Regions from separate parts of the Bradyrhizobium sp. B120 genome, predicted to be linked through region 2. Evidence: predicted binding sites of a transcription regulator. Region 2 holds the regulator's gene; each other region holds the start of a gene.

Region 1 (7,923 bases), 1.1 Mb from region 2:
CGGATCGCCTATTTCGACACATCAGGCAGGATGGTGGAGAGCTACCTCAAATCGCCGGTCGCGCTAAAACCGTTTGCGACCGTCGAGGTCTCGATCGCCACGACCGATACCCGCGGCGGCACCGGCGCGAACTTCGTGGTCGATTGGGCAGCCGCCGGCGAGATCGCGGAACCGGCGGTTGAGGCATTGATGGTCGGCAGCGTCGGCGCCGGGCACTATGCCTTCATCAGCCAAGGCCGCCCGATCAGGCTGACCGGCAAGAACTGACTTCATGGAAGGCCGCCTCCCCCAGGCCTTCTCAACGACAACAACACGGAGCGAAACGTCCATGTCCACCTCAGCCCAGTTCGACTTTGCACCGCTGCTTCCGGCCGGCCTGCCTGCGCCGGCCGCGCGCTGGACCGGGCTCGCCAAATACAGCTTCGTCGGCGGCAACAACGATCCCGATCAGGTCCCGGTCGACGGGCTGCTGGAGGCGGTCAACGCCGTGCTGAAGCGCGAGGGCAGGAATCTCGCGACCTACAACCTGGCGCACGGGCCGCAGGGCTATCTGCCGCTCCGCCAGTTCCTCACCGAGAAGCTGAAGCGCGATGCCGGCATTGCCTGCACGCCGGACGAGATCATGATCGTCTCCGGCTCGCTGCAGGCGCTCGACCTCGTCAATCACACCTTGCTCGCCAAGGGCGACACCGTGCTGATCGAGCAGGAGACCTATCAGGGCTCGCTGAACCGGCTGACGCGGCTCGGCGTCAACGCGGTCGGCATTCCCCTCGATGGCGACGGCATAAGGATCGATGCGCTGGCCGCAGCGCTCGCCGATCACAAGCGGCACGGCATCACGCCGAAATACATCTACACCATCCCGACCGTGCAGAACCCGACCGGCTCGATCCTCCCCGAAGGTCGCCGCGCCGAGATGTTGAAACTGTCGAAAGAATACGGCGTGCCGATCTTCGAGGACGATTGCTATGCCGATCTGATCTGGAACGGCGAACGGCCGCCGGCGATCTATGCGATGAGCAAGCATGGCGGCGTGATCCATATCGGCTCGTTCTCGAAATCGATCGCGCCGGCGCTGCGGGTCGGCTTCATCGTCGCGCCCTGGGAGATCATGTCGCGGATGCTGCCGCTGAAGACCGACGCCGGCTCCGGCGCGCTGGAGCAGATGGTGCTGTCGGAATATTGCGCGCCGCATTTCGCGACCCACGTGCCGCGGCTGACCCGTGGCCTGCGCGCCAAGCTCGACACGCTGATGGAGGCACTGAACGAGCAGTTCGGCACGTCGGCCGAGTTCGAGGCGCCGAAGGGCGGCATCTTCCTCTGGGTCAAGCTGCCCGACCATGTCGACACCATGAAGCTCTATCAGGCGGCGCTGGCAGCCGGGGTCTCGATCAATCCGGGACCGGAATGGTCGACCAGCAAGGCGCATTCCGGCAGCCGGCTCCGCCTCTGCTTCGCCAGCCCCTCGCACGAGCAGATCCGCGAAGGCGTCGCGGTGCTGGCCGAAGTGTGCCGCAAGGAGTTCGGCGTGCCCGCGCGCAGCAGCAATGTGGAGAAGCGCGGCTAGCGTTCCCCGCGCGGCGGGATGGATTGCTTCGCTTCGCTCGCACTGACGAGATGGCCTCGCCCCGTCATTGCGAGGAGCTCGCGACAAAATTGCAAAGCAATTTTGCGCTGAAGCGACGAGCAATCCATGCCTCCTGCCTGCCCCCTTACCGCACCGAAAACGGCGCCTGATACGGCCGGCCGAATGGCACGCCGTTGACCACGGTCTGCATCGGCTTCAGCTGCAGATTGCCGTCGCGCTTGTTGTTGCGGGTGTCGACGAAGGTGACCGGGCCTTCGATGAGATCCATGATCGCGACGTCGCCGGGCGCGCCGCGCTGCAGCGTGCCGATCTTCGGGGTGCGGTTGATGATGCGCGCCGGCACTGAGGTTGCCATCGCCACCACCTGATCCAGAGAAGAGCCCATCGCCAGGAACTTGCTCATCACGTTGGGCAGGAACGGAATGCCGGGCGAATTGCCGGAGAAGACGTGGATGTCGGACGAGATCGTATCTGGCGTGCAACCGGCCGGGATCGCGATCTCGGCCACCGTGAAATCGAAGCTACCGCCGCCATGGCCGACATCGAACAGCACGCCGCGCTGCTTGGCCGCGAGCGCCGCCGGCAACAACTTGCCGTCCTGCACGATGTTGGTGAAGGCGCCGGACATGTTCGGCGCGCCGGAATAGGCATGGGTGAGGATATCGCCCGGCCGTAGCAGATCGAGGATGTCAGACATCAACTCCCTGGTCTCGACGCCGCCGATATGCACCATCATCCGCGCCGGCCAGCCGCACATCTCGCAGGCCTGGATGCCGCGCTTCAGCGGCTCGATGCCATGCTTGAAGATGACGTTCTCCGACATCCGCACCTTGACCCCGATCAGGAAGTCCGGGTTCTCCGCAAGCGCCATGGCGCAGGCTTCGACCTGCGCATTGTCGATGTTGTAGAGCTCGGCCACCGGGAAGGCCGACAGGCCGTTGTTGGCAATATGGACGAAGGCATAGATCCGCGTCCGCGACTGCGCGACGATAAAGCGGCGCAGCGCCGCGAGATTGTTGACGCCGGCATCGCCGGCCGAGACCACGGTCGTGGTGCCCTGGAATTGCACCAGCTCGTCGGCGGGAATACCGATCGCCGATCCATACGGGTAGACGTGGCAGTGCAGATCGACGAGGCCTGGCATCACGAGCTTGCCCGAGGCGTCGATGGTCTTGACGGCGCGCGCCGCCGGGATCTCGTCCTCGATCGCCTCGATCAGACCCCAGCGGATGCCGATGTCGCGCTTGCCGCGCAGCGACTGGCTGGGATCGATCACGTCGCCGCTTTTGATCACGAGGTCGAACTTGTCGTCCGGTCCCATCGCCGCAGCGGCCGGCCCTGCTATGACAGCAGCAGCGGCCGATCCCGTACCTTTCAAGAAATCCCGGCGTGAAAATTCACCCACGGCAACGTCCCCCCGAACATTGATTTTATGGCGTGATGATGCGTCGGACACCGTGGTTAGGCAAGACCACCGAAAGAGGCGGTAACGCTCACGCGTCGGTTGTGCAGCAAACACACGGCGAGGGTTGCGCTGCGATGGTTGCTGAACAAGCGTTCAGAAAACTCACCCGGTTCCCTGAGGAACGTTTCGATACCTGCACGGTTTCCTCCTCGCATCATTTGAGGAGGATGAGATGAAGAAATTTAGCTTTGTTCTTGCGGCGATTGGTGCCCTTGCAGTGGCCATTCCGTCGATCGCGAGCGCCGAGACCGTCGTGATCAAGCGCGGCCATCACCACTGGGATCGCGGCTGGGGCGCGCGCGCCGAGATGCGCCACGACCGTGGCTGGCATCGCGGCTGGCATCACGACCATGACCGCGCGGTGGTCATCAGGCGGGATCGCTATTAAGCGCCGGCACACACGAAAGACCGACACAACGGAAAATGGCTCCTCGCGGAGCCATTTTCTTGTTCTGCGTCCTTATCCAGATGCGCGCCGATCTCAATCCCACGCCGGAGCAAAGCCCGGATTGACGCAGCGCATGTCCTTGCGCAGCGCAGCGATCGCCTTGCGGTCGTCATCGTCGAGCTCAACCTTCAGCGCGTCGAGATTGGCCTTTTGGCTTTCGGCGCGCGAGGCCTTTGGAATCGCCGCAACACCGTTCTGGTCGAGCAACCATTTCAGCGCCACCTGCGCAGCGGTGGCATCATGCTTGGTGCCGATTTTCGCCAGCGTCTCATCGGTCGCGAAACGGCCCTGCGCCAGCGGACAATAGGCCACCAGCGGGATCGATTTCGCGGCGAAATATTTCCGCACCGGTGTCTGGTCCAGCATCGCGTGATATTCGATCTGGTTGCAGGCGATCGGCGCCTTGATGTCTTCGACCACGGTCTTGAGCAGCGCGGTGGTGAAATTGGCGACGCCGATCGCGCGGGTGCGGCCCTCCTGCTTCAGCTTCGTCAGCGTCTCGAACACGGCCGGCAGCTTCATGTTCCGCGACGGCCAGTGCACCAGGTAGAGATCGACATGATCGAGCCGCAGCTTCTTCAGGCTCGTGTCGAACGCTCTCCGGATCGCGTCCGGCGCCAAATTCTCGTGCCAAACCTTCGTGGTCACGTGCAGGTCCTTGCGCGCGACCTTCGCGTCGGCGATCGCGGCTCCGATCGCCTCCTCATTGCCGTACATCTCGGCGGTGTCGATATGCCGGTAACCGAGCCCGAGTGCGCTCTCGACCGCTGCGCGGCAGGCATCGCCCTGCATGCGGAAAGTGCCGAGCCCGAGCTGCGGCAGGCTGATGCCCTGTGTCTGCAGATTGTCCATGGATAGCTCCTGACGCGTGGGGCGCCGATGTCATCGACGACGTCACGCCAGCAAATCGTCTGGTAGGAATGAAATTGGCAGAACTGCCAGCACGCAGTCTGCCCGCAAACCGACCCTTCGGGCAAGGCGCCCGCAAATCAAGATGTCGCGACGGCTTTCGCGAGCCTAGATATGCTGCGCCATGATCTGGCCGGGCCGCGCGTCCGGCCGCGGCTCGATGACGACCGACCAGAGATCGTGATTGTCGACGTCCTTCAGCGTCACCTTCATCACGCCGGTCCTGCCGTCGATGTCGACGCGGCCGAAGAATTGCAGGCCGAAGCACGGCGCGAGATTGTCGCCCTGCTCGGCCGAGCAGCCCTTCTGGTACATCGCCTTCGGGCCAAAGGTGTTGTCGAGCTCGCCCGGCGACCAGGTGCCGGCATGCAGCGGGCCGGAGACGAACTCCCAGAACGGCTCGAATTCCTGGAACACCGCGCGGTTCGGATCGTAGTGATGCGCGGCGGTGTAGTGCATGTCGGCGGTGAGCCACACCGTGTTGCGGACGCCGGCGCGCTTCATGAAGGACAGGAGGTCAGCGATCTCGTGCTCGCGCCGCTCCGGCGAGCCGTCGCCGAGCGCGACGGCATCCAGGCTGACGAGGCCGATCGGCAGATCCGCGGCGATCACCTTCCAGGTGGCATCCGACGCCACCAGCTCCCGTTTCAGCCAGGCGAGCTGGCTCTCGCCGAGGATGAACGCCTGGTCCGGATCGCCCTGCTTGTTCCAGCTGGAATCGCGGTAGGAGCGCATGTCGATGATGAAGACGTCGAGCAGCGGCCCGTAGGGGATCTTGCGATAGACCCGGCCGTCGCGCTCCGGCATCAGCCGCATCGGCATGAATTCGTGGAAGGCGCGCCGCGCCCGCGCCACCAGGCGCGAGCTGCCGTCCGTATCGTAGCCGGTCGCGTCAGCGGTGCCGATTGGCGACCAGTCGTCGGCCACCTCATGGTCGTCCCACTGCGCCAAGACAGGCACCTCGGCGTGGAAGGCGCGGAAATTCTCGTCGAGCCAGTTGTATTTGTAGTTGCCGCGAAACTCTTCGAGGCTGTGGGCGACCACCGATTTCTCCTCGGTGACGATGTTGCGCCAGACTTCGCCGTTCGGCAGCGTCTGCTCCGCCGGCACCGTGCAATCGGCATAAATGTGATCGCCGGAATGGATGAAGAAGTCCGGACGCTCGTTCAGCATGGTGCGGTAGCTGCGCAGGCCGCCGCGCGCGGGGTCGATGCCCCAGCCCTGCCCCACCACGTCGCCGGACCAGACGAACGAGACCGAGCGGCGGTCCAACGGCGCGGTGCGGAAGTGCCCGACGCGGCTTTCACCCGCAATGCCGTCGCGATCCTCGAAGCGGATCCGGTAGAACAGGTCCTGTCCCGGCGGCAGACCATCGAGCAGCAGCTTTGCGGTGAAGTCGCGGTCGGGCAGCGCATCGGCGGACGCGGTGCGCAGGATGGTGGCGAAGCTTTCGACCGCGGCGCATTCGATATGCATGCGCGCGGCGCGATCGGTGCGGGCCCAGATCACAGCGGAATCGCTGGCGACGTCGCCGGACTGGATGCCCGCGATTGCGGGCCGATCGGCGGCGCGGCTCAGATATGGCTTTGCCAGCGCGCCCACTCCTGCCAGCGCGGCCGTCGATGCCGAGCGCACCAGAAGCTGACGCCTCGTGAGGCCTCGCCCCCTCGCGGAGATCGCTGTCGGCATCGAATAACCTTCGTCGAATCGCAACGAAGGTTTTGCCTGCGCTGTTTGACTCCGCCCTTACGGTTTCTTGACTCTGCGCCGACGGTTTTGCGACGGCGGGATGACTCGGGGGATGAGACGGCTATCGGAACAACAGCGGCTTACGCGTCATCCTGAGGAGGCGCGCAGCGCCGTCTCGAAGGATGAATCGGCCACGGACGGGCCGTGCATCCTTCGAGACGCGCGCACGAGCGCGCTCCTCAGGATGACGGGTTTGGGATTGGCGCACCTTGAGAGAGCACAGGCGCGGCAGGCACTCTCACCGCTGCCAGTTGCAGATGCCGCCGGTGCGGCACGGCCAGGTCTGGATCCTGGTGTCGCGGGCTTCCGCATCGAGCGGGTTCGAGTGGCGCCGGGCGAGCTTGGCCCGGGCGGGAACGTGCGCCGCTGCGCGCTTGCGCTCATGTGGCGCCGCGTCACGCGGTTCCGTCACCCTACTTGTGCGCACCGCCTTCTGCGGCTCGACCTTCGGCTGATCGACCCGCGGCTCGACATTGGCGTGCTGATCCGGGCTGCGATCGGTCTTGGCCTCGACCGGAACCGGCTGGAACTGCGCCGGCGGGCCAAGCGGCTTCGGCGACAGCACGGCCTGCGAGAGGTCGAGACTGAAGAACTCGCTCGGGCGGTAGTCGTCGGCAAACGCCACGCCACCCAACGCCAGGCACGCGGTGCAAACAGTTGCAACAAAAGCGTTTTTCAGGACCATCAAAGGGCCTCCTGAAATCACTCGAACAGAACGGCCGTTATGTAGGGGCCCGGCCGCGCGAATCCAGCCGCGGCTCGCGGGCAGGGTTACCGGTCAACCAAGGCGGCCGTGGAAAGTTCCCGCTGCCTACCACCTGGAACGCCGTTCCGATGGTATCGGAGCGGGTTTCTAGGTTGGTGTTTTGAACGCGTTTTCTTCACGCGAACCGGTAGCCACTTCGCTCGAAAACGCTCCAGCCTACTCGGCGGCCTGCGCCAACGGCTGGCCGATCGCGCGCTCCAGCCGCGCGCATTCGGTGCGGTAGCGCGCGACGTTGCCTTCCTTGATGTGGCCGTAGCCGCGCACCAGGTCCGCGGCCTTCGCCAGCGCCACCAGGCGCGGCAAATCGAGCGGCTTCTTGCCGTCGAGGTGGCGCAGGATCATCGCCGCGTAATCCACCGGCAGCGCGCGCTCCCTCTTGCGCTCGGCGGTGTAGCCGAAGATGTCGAACGCGGTGCCGCGCAGGCCCTTCAGCCCCGCCAGCAGGCCGAACGCCTTGAAGATCCACGGCCCGAACTCGCGCTTCTGCAAACGCCCGGTGACGGGATCGCGCTGCGCCAGCAAGGGCGGCGCCAGCAAGACCTTCAAACCGGAATTGCCCTCGAACTGCTCCCTCAAGGCCTTGCTGAACTCGCCATCGGAATAGAGCCGCGCGACCTCGTATTCGTCCTTGTAGGCCATCAGCTTGAACAGGCCCTTGGCAAAGGCCTCGGTCAGGTCCTGCGAGCCCGGCGCTGCCGCAGCTTCGGCGGAGCGGACGCGCGCAACGTCGTCGAGGTAGCGCTTGGCGTAGGCCGCGTCCTGATAGTCGGTGAGGAATTTGGCGCGGAACGCGATCGCCTCATCGAGCGTCTTCTTCGCCGGCGCGGCGCCAGCGTTCTTGAAGCGGGCGGCGCTGACCACGCGCGGCAGATCATGCGCGGCGAGCCGGCCCCACGAGAACGCGGTCTTGTTCATTTCGATCGCGGCGCCGTTGAGCTCGATCGCCTTCAGGATGGCCTCGAGCGACAGCGGGATCGCGCCGCGCTGGAACGCGAAGC
Region 2 (7,923 bases):
AATGACCGAGCTTTCCGTCTCCACAACCGTCGCGAGCCACGTTCCCCAGGTGCCGCTGCCGGAAGCGCCGCCGAAAGTCACGGTGCGCAACCTCAACTTCTATTACGGCGAGCACCACGCGCTGAAGAACATCAACCTGACGCTCGGCACCAACCGCGTCACGGCGTTCATCGGCCCGTCGGGCTGCGGCAAGTCGACCCTGCTGCGCATCTTCAACCGGATGTACGATCTCTATCCGGGCCAGCGCGCGGTCGGCCAGCTGATGCTGGACCAGACCAACATTCTCGATCCCAAGCTCGACCTCAACCTGCTCCGCGCGCGGGTCGGCATGGTGTTCCAGAAGCCGACGCCGTTCCCGATGACGATCTACGAGAACATCGCCTTCGGCATCCGCCTCTACGAGAAGATCTCGAAGTCCGAGATGGACGACCGGGTCGAGAAGGCGCTGCGCGGCGGCGCGCTGTGGAACGAGGTCAAGGACAAGCTGAACGCTTCCGGCCTGTCGCTCTCCGGCGGCCAGCAGCAGCGCCTGTGCATCGCGCGCACCGTGGCGGTGCGGCCCGAGGTGATCCTGTTCGACGAGCCGTGCTCGGCGCTCGATCCGATCTCGACCGCCAAGGTCGAGGAGCTGATCCAGGAGCTCTCCGAGGACTACACGATCGCGATCGTAACCCACAACATGCAGCAGGCGGCGCGCGTCTCCGACAAGACTGCCTTCATGTATCTCGGTGAGCTGATCGAGTTCGACGACACCAACAAGATCTTCACCTCGCCGAGCGATCGACGCACCCAGGACTACATCACCGGCCGGTTCGGCTAGCGCATGATCGGCAAAAGTGGGCACCGGTTTTCCGATCGGATCATGCGAAACTGAGGACACCAAATCATGATCCCCGGGATCATGAGGGAGACAAGCGATGGCTTCTGAACATACCGCCAAGGCATTCGACAGCGACCTGCAGGAGTTGACCCGCCTGGTCGCCGAGATGGGCGGCCTCGTCGAGCGGATGATCACCGAGTCGGTCGACGCGCTGATCCGTCGCGACGTCGCGCTCGGCAAGCGCGTCGTCGCCGCCGACATCGAGATCGACAATCTGCAGCGCGTCATCGAAGAGCGCGCGGTGCTGACGATCGCCCGCCGCCAGCCGATGGCGATCGATCTGCGCGAAATCGTCAGCGCGATGCGCGTCGCCACCGACCTTGAGCGGATCGGCGACCTCGCCAAGAACATGGGCAAGCGCGTCGCGGCGCTGGAAAGCGATTTCCAGCCGCTGAAGCTGATCCGCGGCCTTGAGCACATGACCGACCTCGTGCTGTCGCAGGTCAAGTCGGTGCTCGACGCCTATGCCGCGCACGACCTGCCGGCGGCGATGAACGTCTGGAAGGGCGACGAGGAGGTCGATGCGATCTGCACCTCGCTGTTCCGCGAGCTGCTGACCTACATGATGGAGGATCCCCGCAACATCTCGTTCTGCATCCATCTGATGTTCTGCGCCAAGAACATCGAGCGGATCGGCGATCACGCCACCAACATCGCCGAAACCGTGTTCTATATGATCGAGGGCCAGCAGATCACCGACAAGCGTCCGAAGGGCGACATGACCAACTTTGCCACCACGGTGCCGGGTACCTAGGACATGATCCGCAAGCGCGGAGCCGGATTGTCTTCACGACAAGTCGTTTCCGCGGGGATTATGCTCAGGAAAGTAAGCGTTTCGGTTTGCGTCTGGGCAACGGATCACCACAGAGAGAGAACTTAAACCGATGAGCGCACGCATTCTGGTAGTCGAAGACGAGGAAGCGCTGACGACACTGTTGCGCTACAACCTCGATGCGGAAGGCTACGATGTCGAAACGGTCGGGCGCGGCGACGATGCCGACACCCGTCTGAAGGAGCGCGTTCCCGACCTCGTGGTACTGGACTGGATGCTGCCGGGCCTGTCCGGCATCGAGCTGTGCCGCCGTCTGCGGGCGCGGCCCGAGACCAAGCAGCTTCCGATCATCATGCTGACCGCGCGCGGCGAGGAGAGCGAGCGCGTGCGCGGGCTTGCCACCGGCGCCGACGATTACATCGTCAAGCCGTTCTCGGTGCCCGAACTGCTGGCGCGGGTGAAGGGCCTGTTGCGCCGCGCGAGCCCGGAGCGGCTTGCGACCGTGCTGACTTACGGCGACATCGAGCTCGACCGCGAGAAGCGCCGCGTGGCGCGCTCGGGGCGTCCGATCGATCTCGGTCCGACCGAGTACCGGCTGCTCGAATTCTTCCTCGAGCACCCTGGCCGCGTGTTCAGCCGCGAGCAGTTGCTCGACAGCGTCTGGGGCCGCGACATCTATATCGATGAGCGGACCGTCGACGTGCATATCGGCCGCCTGCGCAAGCTGCTCAATCCGGGCCGCGAGCAGGATCCGATCCGCACCGTGCGCGGCGCCGGCTACGCACTCGATGACCGCTTCGCGAAGGCCGAGCCGCAGCCGTAAGGCCGTGCGGTAATCACAAGCCGCAACACCCTGTCGTCCCGGCGAAGGCCGGGACCCATACGCCGCGGCGGGCGCAATCGGCACGCGGCTAGACGACTTTCTAACAACACCCATTCGTGGTTATGGGTCCCGGCCTGCGCCGGGACGACGCTGGCGGCTGTATCCGGGCTACGAGCCACAAAAAAATCCCCGCTTTCGCGGGGATTTGTTTTGTAGTCCAGGCAGTTTCCCGAGTGCTTACTTGATCTGTGGCTTCGCCGACGGCCGGCGGCGATCGGCGGCGGGCTGGTAGGCGACGCGCGAGTGATGCGCGCAATAGGGCAGGCCGGCGAGTGCCTTGCCGCCGCAGAAGAAGAATTCCGGGCTCGAGGGATCGCCGACCGGCCAGTGGCAGGTGGCCTCGTTGAGCTCGAGCAGCGACAGCCGCTGGCTCATCGGCACCACGTTGTCGAAGGAGATCGGATCGGGCTCCATCTCGACCTCGAAGGCGTGCGCAAGCGCGGTGTTGCCGCGCGAGACCGGGCGCGCCACCCGCATCATATGCTGGGCGGGGCGCGCCTTGCGCTGCCGCGGCGCAGCCGTGGAGGGGGCCTTGGCGCGGCCGGAGAGGCCGAGCCGATGTACTTTGCCGATCACGGCGTTTCGCGTCACATTGCCAAGTTCCGCCGCGATCTGGCTGGCCGAGAGGCCGGATTCCCAGAGCTTCTTCAGCTGCTCGACGCGATCGTCGGACCATGTCAATAGAGTCATCACATTCTTCCTTTCGCATGGCGCCGGCCACTCATCGGAGCGGCGCTGCGAGCCAATCTGGACAAATATCCCTGCGGCCAGAATCCCTTAGCCCTCGCCGGGCACGGTGTTGCGCCCGAACGTTTACAGGAGACACGAAGGCTACTTAGAGGGTCCAGTACTGCCGCACGAGATGTCGTACCCGACAGGCCAAACGCTACAATATGGCGTGACTCTGGCGCAAGAGTCCGCGGCCGTGCGTCCACATGTTCCCACAAAGTTAAGCATTGCTATGAGGCTTTTCCACCGCACCGGAATGCTCCGGATTGCGCCGGTTTCGCATTGCAGGAAGGCCGGCAAAGGCCGGCTCCTGGCGATTGACACTGACCGGCCGCCGCATAGAATGACCCGCACGTGCCGCCCGCAAAGGCGGCCGTTTTGTTTTCCGAAGCTGGCGGTTGCTGCGTTGGCGTCAAGGCGCGCAGCAATTGACGGCTTCAAACCGGCAGTGAACGCCATGACCAACGCCTCGTCGCATCTGCTCCCCGTCTTCGCCCGGGTCGATCTCGGCTTCGAGCGCGGTGAGGGCGCCTGGCTGATCGCAACCAATGGCGACCGCTATCTCGATTTCACCTCCGGCGTCGCGGTGAACGCGCTCGGGCATGCGCATCCGCATCTGGTCAAGGCGCTGCAGGAGCAGGCGACCAAGCTCTGGCACATGTCGAACCTGTTCAAGAGCCCGGACGGCGAGGTGCTTGCCGCGCGGCTGTGCGAGCAGAGCTTTGCCGACTTCGTGTTCTTCTGCAATTCCGGCGCCGAAGCGATGGAGGGCGTGATCAAGCTGGTCCGCCACCACCACTTCTCCAAGGGCCATCCCGAACGCTACCGCATCATCACCTTCGAAGGAGCCTTCCATGGCCGCACGCTCGGCACGCTGGCTGCGACCGGCTCGGCGAAATATCTCGAGGGCTTCGGCCCGCCGATGGACGGCTTCGACCAGGTGCCGCACGGCGACATCGAGGCGGTGAAGAAGGCGATCGGCCCGCACACCGCCGGCATCCTGATCGAGCCGGTGCAGGGCGAGGGCGGCGTGCGCTCGGCGCCGCAGGCGTTCTTCAAGGCGCTGCGCGCGCTGTGCGACGAGCATGGCCTGCTGCTCGCATTCGACGAAGTGCAGACCGGCATGGGCCGCACCGGCGAGCTGTTCGCCTACAAGCGCACCGGCGTCACGCCGGACGTGATGTCGCTGGCCAAGGCGCTCGGCGGCGGTTTCCCGATCGGCGCGGTGCTGGCGACCGCGCCGGCTGCGGCCGGCATGGCGCCGGGCTCGCACGGCTCGACCTTCGGCGGCAATCCGCTCGCGGTCGCCGCCGCCAATGCCGTGCTCGACGTCATGCTCAAGCCCGGCTTCTTCGAGCACGTGCAGAAGATGTCGCTGCTGCTCAAGCAGAAGCTCGCTTCCGTCGTCGACCGCTATCCCGGCGTGCTGTCGGAGGTGCGCGGCGAGGGCCTGTTGATCGGCGTCAAGGCGGTGGTGCCGTCGGGCGATCTGATCGCCGCGCTGCGCAACGAGAAGCTGCTCACCGTCGGCGCCGGCGACAATGTGGTGCGGTTCCTCGCGCCCCTGATCGTGACCGAGGCCGAGATCGACCAGTCGATCACGGCGCTCGAGCACGCCTGCTCCGTGCTATCGGCGCCGCAGCCGAAGAAGGCGGCTGGATAATGAGCAAGCCGGTCCGTCATTTCCTCGACATCAACGAGCTGCCGCTCGCTGAGCTGCGCAACATGCTCTCTGCCGGAGCCGCCATGAAGGCGAAGCTGAAGGCGCATGAGAAGGGCAGGAAGCCGCTCGAAGGCAAGACGCTGGCGATGATCTTCGAGCGCCCGTCGACCCGCACAAGGGTGTCGTTCGACGTCGGCATGCGCCAGCTCGGCGGTGAATCCATCATGCTGACCGGCGCCGAGATGCAGCTCGGCCGCGGCGAGACCATCGCCGACACCGCGCGCGTGCTGTCGCGCTATGTCGATGCGATCATGATCCGCATCCTCAACCATGACGCGCTGCTCGAGCTCGCCGCTCATGCCACCGTGCCCGTCATCAACGGGCTGACCCGGCGTTCGCATCCCTGCCAGGTGATGGCCGACCTCATGACCTATGAGGAAAACCGCGGCTCGATCGAGGGCAAGACGGTGGCCTGGACCGGCGACGACAACAACGTGCTGGCCTCCTGGGCGCACGCCGCCGAGCGCTTCAAGTTCAATCTCAACATCGCGACCCCGCCGGAGCTCTCGCCGAAGAAGCCGATGCGGGACTGGATCAAGGCCACCGGCGCGCCGATCATGCTCGGCACCGATCCGGAAGCCGCCGTGCGCGGCGCCGACTGCGTCGTCACCGACACCTGGGTGTCGATGGGCGACAAGGAGGGCGAGCACCGCCACAACGTGCTGAAGCCCTATCAGGTCAATGCCAAGCTGATGTCGCTCGCCAAGCCGGACGCGCTGTTCATGCACTGCCTGCCCGCGCATCGCGGCGAGGAGGTCACCGACGAGGTGATCGACGGGCCGCAATCCGTGGTGTTCGACGAGGCGGAAAACCGCCTGCATGCGCAGAAGGGCATCCTGGCCTGGTGTTTCGACACGGTCGCGTAATTGTAGGTCACTAACGTTGTCGTCCCGGGCAAGCGCAGCGCGACCCGGGACCCATAACCATCGCTGCCAGTTGTTGTGAAGGCTGGGGCTCCAGCTCGATGCAGCAACTGACATCGGTGGTTATGGGTCCCTGCTTTCGCAGGGACGACGGATAGATCGGTTCTGCTGAACCCCTTTATTTCATGGTCCGAGACCCCAGATAGAGCGCCATGGTTTCACAATCCCCCGACATCAAAATCCAGGCCGAGACGCCCATTCGCGCGCCCTCGGCGGTTCCTGTCGACGATGCCGTGCTGGCCTTCGAGGTCGGCGCGCTGGACTTGCGCGGCCGGCTGACCCGGCTCGGCCCCGCGCTCGACGAGATCCTGCACAAGCACGATTATCCGCCCGCGGTCGGCAAGCTGCTCGGCGAGGCCATTGTGCTGACCACGCTGCTCGGCTCCTCCGTCAAGTTCGAGGGCCGCTTCATCCTGCAGACCCGGACCGACGGTCCGGTCTCGCTCCTGATCGTCGATTTCCAGGCGCCCGACCGGCTGCGTGCCTATGCGCGCTACGATGTGGCGCGCCTCAAGGATGGGCAGAGCTCGGGTGAGCTGCTCGGCAAGGGCCACCTTGCGATGACCATCGATCAGGGCGCGAACACCAGCCGCTACCAGGGCCTGGTCGCGCTCGACGGCGGCGGCCTCGAAGAGGCGGCCCACGAATATTTCCTGCGCTCGGAGCAGATTCCGACCCGGGTGCGGCTCGCGGTCGGCGAGGAGATGCGCGGCGGCGAAGGCGGCAAGCTGCACTGGCGCGCTGGCGGCATCCTGCTGCAATTCCTGCCCAAGGCCCCCGAACGCGCCAAGCAGGCCGATCTGCATCCCGGCGATGCGCCGGAAGGTACGGCCACGCACAGCGTGCCGGATGACGATGCCTGGGTCGAGGGGCAGTCGCTGATCTCCACCGTCGAGGATGTCGAGCTGATCGATCCCGATCTCTCCGGCGAACGGCTGTTGTACCGCCTGTTCCACGAACGCGGCGTGCGCGTCTTTAATCCGCAAACGCTCCGCGCGCAGTGCTCCTGCTCGCGCGATGCGGTGTCGTCGATGCTGAAGAGCTTTGCGCCGAACGATCGCGCCGAGATGGTCAAGGACGGCAAGGTGGTCGTGACTTGCGAGTTCTGCTCGTCGGTCTACGAATTCACCCCGCAGGAAGCCGGCGTCGAGTAGGCGGAAAACCGCCTACGAGGCCCGGTAACCAGGCCTGTCAGCTCAGCAAGGTTCGGGTCTTGCCGGCGGCGTCGTAGATTTCGATCTGAAGCATCGGATAAGCCGCCTTCAGTTGTCGGCCAGACGTTTCAGCAGCCTCGGCGGTGTCGAACTCCGACTTGAACTGTTTGTCGACAATGATCACGAAGCCTTCGGTAGGAGGCCGGTCGGCGCGCAGCGGCTTCTTCGGCTCTGGTTCGTCAATGGAGAGCAGGGATTTCTTCGTCGTCATGGGAATCCTCCTGGATCGATCTCAACTCAGTCGGTGAAACGCGGGCGGCAGGGTCTCGCGCACGAGCCCGCTCAGATTCAAGGTCTCCCCGCTGTCGGTGATATCCGAGAACAGTACCTCGACATAGGGATGCTGGCGGTTGAACGCAGCACCGCGTTGGTATTTTGCACTGACGATCCGCTCGATCGCCGCCAGGTTCAGCCTGCCGAGTGCGTTGTATTGATCGCGGAACAGGCTTTGATGTCCGCCGCGGTGCTCGACAGACTCGGCCCAGATGTCCATCACCTTGCGGCCGATGAATGCCTCGATCCGTTCATTTCCATCACGGGCGAGAAGTCGCAGCCCGTCCATGCTGTGCGGTCCGTCATCGACGTCCAATTGGGTAAGTGACACGGTGAATCTCCTGTTGTCGTCGTTGGCTCACATCGGCAGTCCATCGGGGACTGCACCTCCTTCATTGTCCCATCGCGACAAAGCCGCAGCGCCAGATTTCGCGTCCTGACGCGCCTCCAGAATCTTGTCGCGACCGGCATCATCCTTGTGCTTGTGCAGGAAGCGCGCGATCTGCCCGCGCAGCGCAGACGTCTC
Region 3 (7,923 bases), 1.6 Mb from region 2:
GCAACCGATCTTCAACCCGGTCGGCGGCTATGCGAGCTACATCGTCCCGGCGGCGTTCATCCTGATCCTGCAACAGACGCTGCTGATCGGCGCGGCGATGCTGACCGGCACGGCGCTGGCGAATTCCCGCAGCACTGTTGCGAACTCTCGCAACTTGGTCGCGGGCGTGTTCGGGCGCGGCGTTGCCCATCTGACCATCTATCTGCCGGCGCTCGCGCTCTATCTGATCGTGCTGCCGCGGATCTATGGTTTCTCGACGCTCGGGCACCTGCCGCAGATCTTCGCGCTGGCGACCGTCTTCCTGCTGGCGACGAGCTTCCTGGGACAGGCGATCGGCGCCTGGTTCACGCGACCGGAAAACGCCACCATCCTGCTGCTGGCGACCAGCCTGCCGCAATTCTTCACCGCCGGCTTCGCATGGCCGCGCGAGGCCATCCCCCCTGCGGCCACGGCACTCGGCCGGCTGTTCCCGGCCGACTCGGCGATCGACGGCCTCGTGCGAATCAACCAGCTCGGCGCCAGCATCTGGGAGGTCTCGCATGACTGGCTCAGGTTGTGGTGTCTGGCGCTCGGCTATTTCGTGCTCGCCGTGATCTCCGCGCTGGTGTTCAAGAGAGGACAGCAACATGCCCAACGCTAGGCGCGCAGCCATGATCGTGATCCCGCTTGTGCTCGTCGCGGGTGCGCTGATCTACGCCGAGAGCCGCGCGACGCCGGCGCCCGCAATCGTCGGCGTGGTCCGCTCGACCGAGGTCAGGATCGAGCCGGAAGTGAACGGCCAGTTGGTATCGATCGCGGTCGAGAAAGGCGCGCAGGTGCACGCGGGCGACGTCCTCGCCAAACTCTCCGCGGTCGAGTTGACCGCACAGGCCGATCAGGCGAGGGCCGCGCATGCTGCCGCGGTGGCGAGCCGCAACAACGTCTATGCCGGCGTACGCCGCGAGCAGATCGACTCGCTGAAAGCTGCGATCTCCAAAGCCAATTCGCGCCTCGACTATGTGGAGACCCAGCTCAGGCGGATCACCACGCTGGCGAGCCAGAGTTTTGAAACCCAGCAGGCGCTCGACCAGGCGGAGAACGACGTTGCCGCGGCGCGCGCCGGCGTGGCGGCGTCCCAGGCGAATTACGATGCGGGTGTGGCAGGGCCGACCAAGGAGGAGCGCGCCATCGCCGACGCGCAGGTGCAGGCGGCCGCGGCTGCCGTCGCGGTGCTCGAGCGCCGTCTCGACAAGATGGTGCTGCGCGCGCCGGTCGACGGCGTCGTCAGTGTGATCGCCGCCGAAGTGGGCGAGAACGTGCGTGCGGGCCAGCCGATCCTGATGATTGCGGCGACCGGCAAGCAATGGCTATCGTTCAACGTGCGCGAGGACCATCTCGACGGCCTTGCGATGGGCAAGACGGTGAGCGTGATACCGAACGTTTCCGGCGCCGCCGCCAAGGCTGCCATCACCGAGTTGCGGCCGCTCGGGGTGTTTGCCACCTGGCAGGCCGAGCGCGTGATCGGCGATCACGACCGCAACACGCTGCGCCTGCGTCTTGACCCCGTAGGCGCCGCGGAAGGCCTCGAACCCGGCATGAGCGTCCGGATCGAACGTTGACAACACGCCGCGCTCGGCCGCGAGCCGCAATGAGGTGCGAGCTGTCGCCCTCCGGCGCGTCGCGGCAGCTTGTGTCGGCCCGCCTCGCCGAATAGTCATCGGACTGTCAGAAGATTGCGACAAGAAGACAACGGCGTCGGCCCTGTTCGGCTTGGCCTTATGGCATCGCCCCGATGCCACGCAAAAGATGGAGATTTGGCCGTGAGGCAGATTCGTTCGCGACGGAAGGTGCATGTTGGCGCGATGCTGCTCGGCGCGGCGGCCTTGGCGGTCCTGCTGCCGTCGATGGCTTCAGCGCAAACCGCCTCGGCGCCGGCCGGCGCCAAGCCGTTCCTAACCGTCGACGGCAAGCTGCCGCTGGTGATCGGGCATCGCGGCGTCCCGGGCCTGGTGCCTGAGGAGACCGAGGCCTCGTATGAGCTGGCCGCCGACCTCGGCACCGACGCGCTCGAAGAGGACCTGCATCTGACCAAGGATTGCGTGCTGGTGGCACGCCACAATCCATGGCTCGGCGACAACACCAACGTCGCCGAGGTGGCGAAGACCAATGCGGAAGTCGCCAAACGCAAGCGCACGGTGCCCGGCGTTGCCGCCAAGGTGAAGTGGGCGCAGACGCCGACCAGCGGGCCGGCCGAATACCCCACCGACCTGATCGATCCGGCCGATCCAAAATCGGTGCTGAAGGCGCTGATCGTCGACGGCGACGATCACACCAATGATTGGTCGATCACCGACTTCACCATGGCCGAGCTGAAGCAGTGGATCGCCGGCACCACCTACGATGCGGCCAACGAACGGCCGAAATTGTTCAACGGCAAGTTTCCGGTCATCAGCTTCCAGGATGTCATCGACATCGCCAAGGCCAAGAGCAAGGCGACGGGGCGTTCGATCTCGGTCTATCCGGAAACCAAGAATCCGACCTGGAACAATGCCCAGGCGATCGCCAATGGCTGCGGCGCGCCCGGCAGCCACCCGCTCGAGGATGCCCTGATCAAGATCACCAGGGATAACGGCCTCAACGCGAAGGACGCGCCGATCATCGTTCAGAGCTTCGAGCCCGGCAGCCTGAAATATATGCGCAGCCACGGACTGGAAACGCGGCAGGTCCAGCTCATCGACGGCAACGGCGTCGACTTCAAGACCGGCAAGGTGCTGCTCAACAACATCGCGAATTCCCGTCCGTACGACTGGACGGTCGCGGGTGACGGCCGCACCTTCGATGCGATGCTGACGCCCGAGGGCCTCGCGGAGATCAAGACCTATGCCGACGGCATCGGTCCGTGGAAGGCCTATATCGTCCCCTACAAGATCTCACCGTGGAAGGACAACAACGCCGACGGCACGCCCTACAAGGGATCGACGGCGGATGCCTCGACACAGGAGGCCACCAGCGTCATTGCCGACGCGCACAAGCTCGGCCTGTTCGTGCATGTCTTCACGTTCCGCAACGAGAAGAAATATCTGGCTGCCGACTATCGCGGCGACCCGAGCCTGGAATATCTGAAGTTCTTCCGTCTCGGCGTGGACGGGGTGTTCACCGATTTCACCCACACCGGCGTTGCCGCCCGCGCTGCTTACCTGCGTGAACTGGGCTGGTGACGCCGCAGCAAGGCGCGCCCGGCATCACCGAGCGCGCCTGCATCACTGCCGGAAAACCCGCAGCGTCACGATCTGGAACGGCCGCAGTGACAAACGGCAGCTCCGCGCTTCGGTCGGAATGGCCGCGATGCGATCTTCCAGCGTGTTGCTGATCCACACCGACGAGATGTCGGCGCCGAAATCGAGCGTCGCGGCGGCGCGGACGCCTGCACTCTCGTAGAGCCGCACCACCCAGCCTTCGCCATCCTCGGCGGGTTTGATCGTATCGACGATCACGTTGGCCGGCGCCGCGGTCAGGAACGACTGCCGCAGCGGCGCATGCGGCTGCCCCTTGGCCCAGAGCATCGGACGCTCAAAGCACAAAGCGCGCCCGACCGTGTCGGCCGTGCGCCAATCACCCTGGTGGGGATAGATCGCATAGCGCATCCGGTGACGTCCGATATCGGCCTGTGGATCAGGCAACTCGGAGCCGCGCAGCAGCGTCAGCGCGAGCTGGTTGCCAAACGCCGAATAGCCATGACGGCAATCGCTGAACAACGACACGCCGAAATCCGGCTCGGCGAGATCGGCCCAGCGATGACCTGGCACTTCATACTTGGCCGCATCGGCATCCGTGTTGGCATGCGTCGGCCGCTCGGTTGCGCCGAACATCGTCTCATAGGTCGCGTTCGATGCGCGGCAGGCCACGGGGAACATGATCTTCAGTGTCGTCTTGCGCTCCTGCCAATCGACCGTCGTCTCGAATTCGAGACGATCAGCGCCGGCATCGAGACGGATCACCTGGGAGAGCCCGCTCGCGCGTCCGAGCGAGCGCTCGAAACGAAGCTCACCACGCAGTCCGCTATCCGACAGCACCTCGCAACTCACCTCCCCTGCCGCGTCGCGCGCGGTCTCCAGCGCGAACGGATCGATATCCCATGCCTCGAAATCGAGCGGCCTGTCATCGAGCAGCAGCAAGCGCGCAGCCGGTGATGCGAACGTCTCGCGCCCGGTCGAGACATGCAGCAGCGATCGGACAAGCCCGGTGCGATCAATTCGCGCCGTCAGCCGCGCATTCGACAGCACGAAGCCGTCTGGATCGGGGTAGACGGCAACGCGCTCTTCGGTCGTCGTGATTTCTCCAGCCGCAAACGGCGCGGCGACAACATGGCGCAGCACTCCATCGGGATCGGACATCACCTCGGCGCGGGCCCGGCCCAGCGTATTGATTGGCGTCCAGCCGGCGGCGTCGAGATCGCAGAGCGTCGCCAGCACGGCTTGCGTGCGGCGCCTGGCCTCCTCCTCAACGCCGGCGAGTTCGACCTCCGCCCGCTCATAGACCTCGCGAATGCTGCTGCCGGGGATGATGTCGTGGAACTGGTTGACCAGCAGCGTGCGCCACAGATCTTCGATCTCCTGCGCGGACGGCGCCGGTTGCTGCCAGGCCGCAGCGACCGCGGCCACGAATTCGAGTGCCTGAAGGCCGGCCTCGCAGGCGCGGTTGAGGCGCTTGGTCTCGGCCTGCGTGGTGTAGGTGCCGCGATGATATTCGAGATAGAGCTCGCCCTCGATCGTCGCCAGATCCTGCGCTGACATCGCCAGGCGGTCGAAGAATTCGTCGGCGGTGCGGATTTGAATCCGCGGCAGGCCCTGCAGATCCTTCATCCGCCGCAACGCCTCGAGCATCGTCTCATCGGCGCCGCCACCGCCGTCGCCATATCCGAACAGGTAGAGCGCGTCGGGCGATCGATCGGCGTCCTTGTAATTGGAGGCGTGATAGCGGAGTTCGGCAAGCTGCACCGATCCGTTGTAGGTGTCCGCCGGCGGGAAATGTGCCAGCACGGTGCTGCCGTCCAGTCCACGCCAATGGAAGCTGTGATGCGGCGGCGTGGTGAACCTGTTCCACGACAGCTTCTGGGTGAGAAAGCGCGACATCCCCGCCGACTGCATCAGTTGCGGCAACTGGGCGTCGTAGCCGAACACGTCGGGATTCCAGAACACGGTGGAGCGCGCGCCAAACACGCGCTCGAAGTAGCGTTGGCCATAGAGGAACTGCCGGCAGATCGACTCGCCCCATGGCAGGTTGCAGTCCGGTTCGATCCAGCTGCCGCCGACTGGAATCCACTGCCCGGCCGCGGCCTTGGCGCGGATTCGCGCGAACAGGTCGGGGTCGTTCTCCTCGATCACAGCGTACTGATAGGCCTGCGAGCAGGCGAACTTGAAATCGGGATAGCGGTCCATCAGCGCGACAGCCGTGGAGAAGCTGCGTTGCGCCTTGCGGCGGGTTTCCGCCAGCGGCCACAGCCACGCGGTGTCGAGATGGGCGTGGCCGATCGCCGACATCTCGTGGGCAATGGTGCCGTTGCGCGCCGCCAGCAAGGTGGTGAGGATCTCCCGTGCCGCCGGCCAGGTCACGCGATCGTCGGGATCGGCGATGTTGCAAACGCGGTTGAGATCGTGCAGCAGGCGTCCCGCCCAGGTCCGATCCAGCGCCGGCTGCGCGGTTTCGCCAACAGCTCCGTACGACCTGCTCTTTATCGTGGGATCCCGATCGGCCTCGAGCTGGCGAAGCACTTCGTAGTCGAAATAGAACGCGGAAGCCTCGGGGTCGAAGCGGCGCAATTCGCACGCCGCCAGCGCGTAGGCTTGCGGGTCGTTCCAGAACGCACCGAACAGGCCGTTGCAGGCAATTTCCACATGGAAGCTGACGGTCTCTCCGCCGCGCGCCGACTGAACGAGCGGCGCGGTGTGACGGCCGGGGTTGAGGCCTTGCGACGAGCGGCCGTCGAGCCAAAGCAGCGCTTCCGAGCGGCTGTCCCAATAGAGATCGACGCGCGAGCCGGCCCAGGCTTCCGGTACGACCGCCACGACCCGCACCCAGTAGGTCGCCCAGAGCGGCCCCAGCGTCTCGCCCAATGCGACCGGCCGGTAATCGAGCTCGAGGGCTTCCGCAAGGCTGATCCGCTCAGTGGGACCGGCGATTTCGAGCGAGGTGACCGGCGCGCGGTCGGCGTGCATCTTCTGTTGCAGCCGCTCGGCAAAGCTTTCCAACCGGCGCCGCGTGTATTGCGGGTAGCGGCCGCGAATCCTGGCTACCGCGGGATTGTCGCTCTCTCGATCGGTTTCATTCATCGGGTTCTTCAGCCAGTTGACGAAAGAGTACCTAAGCGCAATTCAAGGATTGATAATAGCAATGGCGTCTCGCCGACCTCACCTTACCAAAGGTGCACGGGCGCGATATCCAAAACTGCTTCCTGCCTACTCGTTTCCCTACTCTCGACCGGGGCCTTTATCCGCAAGTCAACAAAAAGCGCGCCCGGCAGTACCGGGCGCGCTGGTCTCTTGCAGGACGCGATGTGCGTTACTCGGTCGCGTATTTGAACTCGGGCATCGCCTTCAGCTCATCCTTGCTCGCATTGTACACCGCGTGATCGGGATACCAGGGATTCGGCTTCGCCGCTGCCGCCGCAGGTGCCGCGCCCGTGGTGGTTGGCGGCGTCTTGGCCGTACCGCCGGCGTTACCGCCGGTGTTCGATGCACCGGTATAGGCGATCGGCTCACTGACGAACTTCACCTTGTCGAACGGCACGGCGACCAGATGCTCGCCGACGCCAAGGAAGCCGCCGACGCCGATCACGACCGCCTTGATGGAGCCGCCCTTGTCCATCAGGAGATCATTGATCGAACCGACGCTCTCGTTATTGTCGTTGTAGACACTGAGGCCGGCGACCTTCGACGCGCGCCAGTTACCTTGATACGAGGTGGCAGACGTGGTCGACGTTGTCGTCGACGCCGCAGGTGACATCTTGTCGCCCTTGTCGGTGGGTGTCTGTGCAATCGCGACGGTTGCAAGCAGGGCGGAGCCGGCCACGCCGGCGATGATGGATTTGACCAACATTGTTGCGCTCTCCTCGGTTCGCAAAATCGATGCTGGGAAAACCCGTGATGTCCGCGACCGTTCCTAATGAACCTGCGCTCAAAAGCCGCCCTAATGCTTGGGAACGCCATGCCGGGAACGCCGTGGAAGCGACGCGGCAAGCCAGAGGGTTGCGCAACGCATGGAACGTTGCGGTCCTTGACGAGAGCAATCGTGATCTCTCAAGTAGGCTGCGGTTGAGCCTCACGACTGCGCCGGACGCGCAGTCCCTGATGTGACGATGTTTGGCTCACTAAGTCGTCCCGGCGAACCGCGCCTGGCCAAAATCATCCGCACGCGCATGTCGCAGCGCGCCCCGCGCCACGGAAGCTGATCGAGCGCGACGTGTTGCGCTCAGAAGCCGCCCCAATAAGGCGGCACGCCGTAGAAGCGATGCAGCTCGACTTCCTGCGAGCGGTCGCCCCAATCGAAATCCTTGTCGGCGCGGAACGACGGCGCGCGCTTCAACTCGTCATCCTCGATGTCGAGCTCATAGGCCTCGAACTTCGGATTGTAGTGCAGCCGTCCCCACGGCAGCGGAAGCAGATTGGTCCCGATACCGAGGAAGCCACCGAAGCTCAGCACCGCGTACGACACCTTGCCCGAGATCTTGTCGATCATCAGCCGCTCGATATGGCCGATCATGTCGCCATTGGCGCGGCGCACCGCCGTGCCCTCGACGCGATCGCTTGCAATGAGCTGATGCGGCCTTGCCCTGACCTCGACAGCCATCTCACCCTCCTGGCCTGAAAGAGAAACAACGCATCGCCTGGGGAACGGGTTCCGGCGCTGGATATGACAGCCGCCCTTCCCTTTTCCCGGCTACCGTGG

Evidence for each region. The regulator PhoB, encoded in region 2, activates phosphate uptake and scavenging genes when phosphate is short. The targets are predictions, from matches to a motif close to TGTCATNNANCTGTCAT.
Region 1: ACOIX3_RS33210 (alkaline phosphatase D family protein) is a predicted target of PhoB. The motif match lies at 6,189-6,205, and genes of this name have one in related genera.
Region 3: ACOIX3_RS30755 (glycerophosphodiester phosphodiesterase family protein) is a predicted target of PhoB. The motif match lies at 1,692-1,708, and genes of this name have one in related genera.

What each region holds. Positions count from the first base shown of each region.
Region 1 covers NZ_CP185242.1:7,141,313-7,149,235, forward strand. Annotated here, with positions in the region: gene ACOIX3_RS33185 (DUF3124 domain-containing protein) at 1-267, shown strand, start outside; gene ACOIX3_RS33190 (PLP-dependent aminotransferase family protein) at 329-1,567, shown strand; gene ACOIX3_RS33195 (amidohydrolase family protein) at 1,713-2,993, opposite strand; gene ACOIX3_RS33200 (hypothetical protein) at 3,226-3,441, shown strand; gene ACOIX3_RS33205 (aldo/keto reductase) at 3,535-4,353, opposite strand; gene ACOIX3_RS33210 (alkaline phosphatase D family protein) at 4,519-6,099, opposite strand; gene ACOIX3_RS33215 (hypothetical protein) at 6,398-6,844, opposite strand; gene ACOIX3_RS33220 (indolepyruvate ferredoxin oxidoreductase family protein) at 7,082-7,923, opposite strand, start outside.
Region 2 covers NZ_CP185242.1:8,268,724-8,276,646, reverse strand. Annotated here, with positions in the region: gene pstA (phosphate ABC transporter permease PstA) at 1-5, shown strand, start outside; gene pstB (phosphate ABC transporter ATP-binding protein PstB) at 2-820, shown strand; gene phoU (phosphate signaling complex protein PhoU) at 918-1,634, shown strand; gene phoB (phosphate regulon transcriptional regulator PhoB) at 1,765-2,475, shown strand; gene ACOIX3_RS38375 (GcrA family cell cycle regulator) at 2,713-3,225, opposite strand; gene ACOIX3_RS38370 (aspartate aminotransferase family protein) at 3,722-4,927, shown strand; gene argF (ornithine carbamoyltransferase) at 4,927-5,853, shown strand; gene ACOIX3_RS38360 (Hsp33 family molecular chaperone) at 6,063-7,064, shown strand; gene ACOIX3_RS38355 (hypothetical protein) at 7,102-7,335, opposite strand; gene ACOIX3_RS38350 (signal transduction histidine kinase) at 7,357-7,728, opposite strand; gene ACOIX3_RS38345 (hypothetical protein) at 7,756-7,923, opposite strand, start outside.
Region 3 covers NZ_CP185242.1:6,620,148-6,628,070, forward strand. Annotated here, with positions in the region: gene ACOIX3_RS30745 (ABC transporter permease) at 1-640, shown strand, start outside; gene ACOIX3_RS30750 (HlyD family secretion protein) at 627-1,598, shown strand; gene ACOIX3_RS30755 (glycerophosphodiester phosphodiesterase family protein) at 1,800-3,197, shown strand; gene ACOIX3_RS30760 (alpha-mannosidase) at 3,240-6,308, opposite strand; gene ACOIX3_RS30765 (PRC-barrel domain-containing protein) at 6,538-7,074, opposite strand; gene ACOIX3_RS30770 (PRC-barrel domain-containing protein) at 7,447-7,824, opposite strand.